Regions from separate parts of the Paenibacillus sp. SER-28 genome, predicted to be linked through region 1. Evidence: riboswitches for the same ligand, from Rfam matches in the RefSeq annotation. Region 1 holds a riboswitch; the other holds the start of a gene.
What was found. Region 1 has a riboswitch for ZMP and ZTP ahead of ACUYLD_RS14965 (TIGR01440 family protein). Riboswitches for the same ligand answer to the same signal wherever they lie in the genome.

Region 1 (3,410 bases):
GTATCCAACAGCATCAGATGGTTATCCGTACCACCGGATACAATGTTAATCCCTTCAGCCAACAGTGTTTCAGCCAGCACCTGTGCGTTGCGAACTACGTTTTGCGCATAGGTTTTGAACGATGGCTGGAGCGCTTCGCCCAAAGCAACCGCTTTGGACGCGATCACATGCATCAGTGGCCCCCCTTGAGTACCAGGGAAAATAGCTTTATCAATCGCTTGTGCCCATGCTTTGCGAGTCAGAATCAGACCCCCACGCGGACCACGCAGCGTTTTGTGTGTCGTTGTTGTTACAAATTGGGCATGCGGAACTGGGCTTGGGTGAATTCCCGCTGCCACGAGACCAGCGATATGTGCCATATCCACCATAAACAGAGCGCCTACATCATTGGCAATGGAAGCAAAAGCTTCAAAATCAATAGTACGCGGATATGCACTCGCGCCAGCTACAATCAGACGAGGACGGTGCTTAAAGGCTGCCTTGCGCACTTCATCGTAGTCGATGCGGAAGTTGTCTTCGCGTACACCGTAAGCAGCAAAGTTATACAACAAGCCGGAAGCGTTAACCGGACTTCCGTGTGTTAAATGGCCACCATGCGCCAGATTCATACCCAGTACAGTATCTCCAGGTTTGAGAGCTGCCAGATACACCGCCATGTTGGCTTGTGCTCCAGAGTGAGGCTGCACGTTAGCATGCTCGGCGCCGAACAATTCTTTTGCGCGGTCACGTGCGATGTCTTCAACGATATCTACATGCTCACAGCCACCATAGTAACGTTTGTTCGGATAACCCTCAGCATATTTATTCGTCAGCACGGAGCCCATGGCTTCCATTACTGCTTCACTGACAATGTTCTCGGATGCGATTAGCTCGATATTGTGGCGTTGTCGTTTCAGTTCAAGTCCCATTGCTTCCATCACTGCCGGGTCACTTTTACGCAGGTGTTCCATCATGATTGATTACTCCCTCTCCATAGTCAATTGTTGGGTATACAAGCAAACGCCTGCTCCTCTGTTGGGTACCTCATCATCAATGCAAAAAAGATTAGTACAAACATGCCGCCATGCCAGATGCTAATCGCAGTTTCCGCCGACTTCTTGCTCCAGACTATACACTGCCCGTTGTCCACCAATAAGTGGAGGACGGGTGAATGCCGCTGTCACACGTGCTTCGCCAATCCAGCGAAGACTTGGGCGAAATGGAACAGCAATGGGTCGCAGATGCATGCCAATAAGCGTTTCGCCGATGTCTATCCCGGCATGGGCCTGCACGTTCGCCGCCAAACACGCGTCACTCATAGAACGATAGGCGACGGTGGCCATAGAGCCTCCTGCTGTACGAACAGGAACAGCTGCAACCTCCGTCAGTCCCAGTCGCTCCAGCACAGCCCGTTCAACGACCAGCGCTCGGTTCAAATGCTCGCAGCATTGAAACGCCACATCAAAGCCATACTCCCTGCGAACGGACTCTACTCCAGACAACAGTTGCTGAGCCACATCGAGCGCTCCCGCCGTACCAATCCGACTTCCAGCCACTTCACTTGTGCTAACGCCAATAACCAGCAGGCGGCCAGCCTTGAGACTGGCTGCTTCTGCGATTTCCCGCACAACAGAAGTGGTCTGTGCTTCTAGCGAAATCTCATGATCCAATTGTCCCACTATTGGAACCTCCTTTGGTTGAACAGCCTCTCAGAGACTAGGCACGGTCTCATGCCCCAAGTTCAACACACTCTCTCCTGATCACAATCTGACTATATTATAGCCGATGTTTCAGATTTCGAGCAGAAAAAATGGAAGAACCTTTAAAGGAATCAACTCTCAGCTAACAATCTGGCTCAACTTGTATATGAAAAAAAGAGCAGTCCACACCTATGTGGAATTGCTCTTTTGCCCAGGCGACCGGCCGTATATCCGATGCTCCATCGTGGTTAATCCCACTTTTGTCGCCAGTTACATCGGATTCTCATTTTTCCACCTTATCTTAACGGATTAGCCGCCGAAAATCAACAGATTCCGTACAAAACAGATGAGTAATACCAATTTTATTCGGAAGAAGCCTTTAGCTTGTCCAGCAGCTTATGCAGCGCCGTACGGATTTCTGCAGCTGTGACATCGTAGTCTTCTCGCGAACCGCCAAACGGATCTGAAATATCAAAGCCCGGAATCCGTTGGTGTAATTCAATCATTCGTTCACGCTCCTGCGCCGATAGCTCTTGTCCGAGTGAAGCCATCAACTGCTGTGAAGCATATAACCCATCCAACTCCTGTACATCATTCAACACCGCATCCCGGTTCTCCACATATTCCTTAAGTGTAAATACTTTGCCCGCCGTTTGGGGAAAGCGCTGAATTACGTGCTGTTTATGTCCTTGCGTCAAGGTTAAGATCAGATGCGCCCACCCGGCAAGCCCGTCGCTCAAAGGGGTTGAAGTGATCTGATCGGATATATCGTGATCACGTAGAACCGCCTCTGCATGTCGGGATATCGGCGTGCCTTCCATCGCGGCTACTCCCGCAGAACGCACTTCCAGTTCTAGCCCCTGCTCAGCAGCCAACTTACGCAGCATCCCTTCAGCCATTGGACTGCGACAGGTATTCCCTGTGCATACGAATAAGATATTCTTCAACGTTTTCACCCCCCGTATGTTAAAAAAATATATAAACAGAGGATTACTATAATCCTAATCCTTTACGATAACCCTGCACTTATTTTACACTGTCTACGCTAAAATCAAAACATAAACATAAAGCCGAATGCCAACAAAATGGCACCACCCACTGCTTCCCCATAATCTCCTAGATTACGGCTGACCTTGCGACCCAGCAGCAGGCCCAGCATCGCCATTGCTCCCCCGCAAAAACCAAACGCCAGAACGGACAGCACCAGATCACTCTGGAACATACCTAGTGACACTCCTACAGAAAATGAGTCAACGCTCACCCCAAGTGCAAACAGCAAAAGGCCTAAAGGCGAACGATGATCCAATACCTGTACGCCGTCCCCTTTAAAGGAATTATACACCATATGCCCGCCCAAAAGGATGAGTAGACCCCCTGCGAAGTAGGCCGTCACATGACCTAATAAAGAACTCATATAATGGCCTGTGAACATTCCCAGTAATGGCATCAGAATATGAAAAAAGCCAATGACAGTACTGATGCGCAGGACGTCTCGCAGGCGTATCCCCTTCATGCCGATCCCTACGCCCAGCGATAACGCATCCATTCCTAGCGCTACCGCCATGATCAGAATCGTTACAACCTGCCCGGCATGGGCAGAGGCTGCCAGCATACTCCATCCCTCCATTATCCGTCTGTTCTTGTACACGTTATGCGGACAAGGGGCAAATCAGTACAAGCATGTACTGGAAGTACCCAATACCGAGACGAGGAGGGAGTAAAATTTAATAT
Region 2 (3,410 bases), on a different contig from region 1:
CATGCACTTTGGATCTTTGGTGACAATGCGGGTCGCGGCGGCCAAGCTGTATACAATGCACTTAAACTGAACATGCCAAAGAAAACAGTGAACTCCAAGGAACAAACGGTGCAGCTTTCGATGGAGGTATTGCCACAGTATGACGCAGATTATATGTTCCTGACTACGTATGACCCCGAGAAAAAGGGTGACGCGCTCAAACAACTAAAGTCGTCCGCTGTGTGGGGGAATCTTCCAGCGGTGAAGAACAATAGAGTGTTCTTTAACGATTTTGATACGTATTATCGTTATGATCCAATCGCTATTACCGGGCAAATTGATATGATCGTAGATATGCTGGTCGAAAGAGAAAAAGAGAATAAAGCTAAACAATAGATGTGAGATTCTGCGTTGTAATGAATTACTCAAAACAGATAGGAATTCGCATGTTATACGCAGTATATAGCATTAAAAACCAGTCCAACATGAATCATGTTTGGACTGGTTTTTAATTTACTATTTTGTCGTAATTTCAATAGTATCTTCTTTTTGTATCCAATCAGCTATTTTTTTGAAGAAATGTTTTGGAACAGGTTAAACACGGTTATGAGCAGACTAATTCGCTATTCGACTGCGCACCATCAACAAGGTTTGTTCTTTGATTTGTCCGATTTCACGGATGAGTGCGGCTGTCTTGGTCTCATAGGAGTATTTGACATCCAAATCTTTCAGCGAAGCAAGGTTAATGTCGACGGTAAGCAGGGCGGATTGAGCGGCGGCTTCGAACAGGATCGCGCCGATGCCAAGATCCGAAATCACATTTTTATTGGATATTTCCACAATGTTGTAGGCTTGCGACAATCCGTCCCGGCATACTTCCAGCAGGCGCATGGGTACCTCAATGGCAGCGATCACCGCCGTCTGTAAGGAATGGGTACGATAGCGCTTTTCTTCGTCCGTTTCCTTGGGCAAACGCAGCGCGGTCATGTACTGTTCAAAGGATTGGATGTCTGCGACCATTAGTTCCTCACAATGTGTAGACAATCTTTCCATGCTGCTAATGACGTCCGTGATTTGTTCATGGATATGCGCATATTTTTCTCCTTGTGAAAGGTTGGCGGTCATGGAGGTCATAGCCGCGCCTAGTGCCGCAGCCAGTGCGGATACACTTCCTCCGCCGGGGGTAGGTGCTGCACTTGCAGCCTCTTTTAGAAAATGCCCGATGGAATGATTCCACGACAGTTCACTCATGAATAGACCACCTCTCTGGAGTAGTGTTGCAGATGTATTGCTTTGAGCAGATTTTTGTATAAAATCGCAGTTGTTAAGGTGCCAACACCGCCGGGAACCGGAGAAATGGCATGGACCTTTTCCCCAACGTCTAAAGCGGCATCCCCCACTATTTTTCCCTCTAGCGTCTCATTAATTCCCGCATCTACCAAAATCAGACCGGGATGAACCATATCCTGTGTAATCACATCAGGGCATCCGACTGCGACGAAGGCAATGTCTGCATGGCTCAGATGCTCTGCAATATCACGTGTTCCTGCATGACAGGCGGTAACGGTGGCATTTTCTCTTTGCAACATGTGGAAAAGGGGAAGTCCCACTGTCTGTCCGATGCCCACGAGAGTGACATTTTTGCCTGCCAATGTGTGACCGTAATGCTTGAGCAGCTCGATACAGGCTTGAGGTGTTGCGGGATATAGTCCTGCGTCACCTGTTACGGTAGCCAGCTTGTTATCAGGTGTAATTCCATCAATATCCTTGTAGGGGGCGATGGATTGTTTAATAACGGAGGCGGAAAGATGTTGGGGAAGCGGCAGTTCCAGCATAATGCCATGTACATGGGGTGCATTGTTCAGACTGCCGATCAGGTGCAGTAGCTCGGTTTCGCTAACATGACGATCAAAAGTATGAAGATGAAATGAGATGCCCAGCTTCTCCGCTATTTTTTGCTTGGTCCGGGCATAGTAGGCAGAAGCCGGATCGCCTTCTACCAATAGTGTCGCCAGATGGGGACGGTGTCCTTGCTGCTTCATTTCTTCTACCTGTGAACGGATCGTTGCATATACTTGCTCAGCTGCTTCTTTGGATTTCATGATAATAGCCATAGTCCGAGCCTCCTCTGAATTTATCGCATGATTTATCAACAGGGTGTCATGGTCTTGTAAAACGAAAAAAAGTATTTGCACAAGGTCGTCAAGACAGACGAATCCTCTGCAAATACTTCTCCCAGGCGAACGGTACGCTTTTTTTGTATGCTCCCTCGTGGTTCATTCCACTGACTTCGCCAGTCACATACAGCGTTATTATGTCTTATATTTTAACAAATAATCCTCAGAAAAGAAACCCGCGAACATTTGGAAAACGGGTTATGTTACTTGTCTATATGACAAATGTCATATACCCGAGCTGACGTTTATGACTACAGCGTCTACAGTCTTCACCTTATACTGAGATTAGATCAACATGTACGCCTAACAGGATCAAGGTATAGGCGTCATTTTAAAGGAGGATCATAATGAGTATGACACAACTCCCATTAGCCCAATTGAAAAAAAATATGGCTCCCTACGAGAAAATAAACACGAAATCCAGCGTTCTGCAACTCATCAATACTTTGGGTCCACTGATCCTATTGTGGTATGCTGCTTATCTTAGCCTGTCGGTTTCGTACTGGCTGACGCTTCCCATTGCCATTGTTGCATCCGGGTTTGTGGTACGGACGTTTATTATTTTTCATGATTGTGGTCATCAATCCTTCTTCAAAAGCCGCAAGCTGAACGACATTGTGGGAACGATTACAGGTATTATAACGCTCTGTCCTTATCATCAATGGAAAAATAGTCATGCGATCCACCATGCAACCAGCAGTAATCTGGATAAAAGAGGCACAGGTGACATGTGGGTGCTTACGGTAGAAGAGTACACAGAGGCTTCCACATGGACACGGCTGGCCTATCGTATATATCGAAATCCTTGGGTTATGTTCGGACTAGGTCCGATCTATACTTTTTTGATTTCCTATCGCTTTAATATCAAGACAGCCAAACGCAAGGAAAAAATGAACACTCATGTGACGAATATATCCATCGTTGCATTGTATGCACTGTTGTGCTGGGCTATTGGATGGCAGGCCTTCCTTCTCGTACAGGCACCTATCTTTTTTGTATCCGGTATGTTGGGCATCTGGTTGTTCTATGTACAACATCAATTTGAGGATTCGTATTTTGAGCATGATGAAGAGTGGAGTTATATTAATGCAGCCGTAGAAGGCAGTTCTTACTACAAGCTTCCTAAAGTATTGCAATGGATTACGGGGAATATCGGATTTCACCACGTACATCACTTGAGTCCCAAAGTGCCAAATTATAATTTGGAAAAAGCACATGAAGCGACACCGTTACTTCAAAAAGCAACCACGATCA

Region 2: it holds a riboswitch for ZMP and ZTP, as region 1 does, so the genes downstream of both, ACUYLD_RS18370 (bifunctional 5,10-methylenetetrahydrofolate dehydrogenase/5,10-methenyltetrahydrofolate cyclohydrolase) here and ACUYLD_RS14965 (TIGR01440 family protein) in region 1, are expected to answer to the same signal.

What each region holds. Positions count from the first base shown of each region.
Region 1 covers NZ_JBRECM010000005.1:194,955-198,364, forward strand. The annotation lists gene ACUYLD_RS14960 (serine hydroxymethyltransferase) at 1-953, opposite strand, end outside; gene ACUYLD_RS14965 (TIGR01440 family protein) at 1,074-1,661, opposite strand; ZMP/ZTP riboswitch at 1,882-1,963, opposite strand; gene ACUYLD_RS14970 (low molecular weight protein arginine phosphatase) at 2,042-2,626, opposite strand; gene ACUYLD_RS14975 (manganese efflux pump MntP) at 2,731-3,291, opposite strand.
Region 2 covers NZ_JBRECM010000008.1:109,190-112,599, forward strand. The annotation lists gene ACUYLD_RS18360 (ABC transporter substrate-binding protein) at 1-375, shown strand, start outside; gene ACUYLD_RS18365 (cyclodeaminase/cyclohydrolase family protein) at 595-1,230, opposite strand; gene ACUYLD_RS18370 (bifunctional 5,10-methylenetetrahydrofolate dehydrogenase/5,10-methenyltetrahydrofolate cyclohydrolase) at 1,227-2,093, opposite strand; ZMP/ZTP riboswitch at 2,206-2,290, opposite strand; gene ACUYLD_RS18375 (fatty acid desaturase) at 2,504-3,410, shown strand, end outside.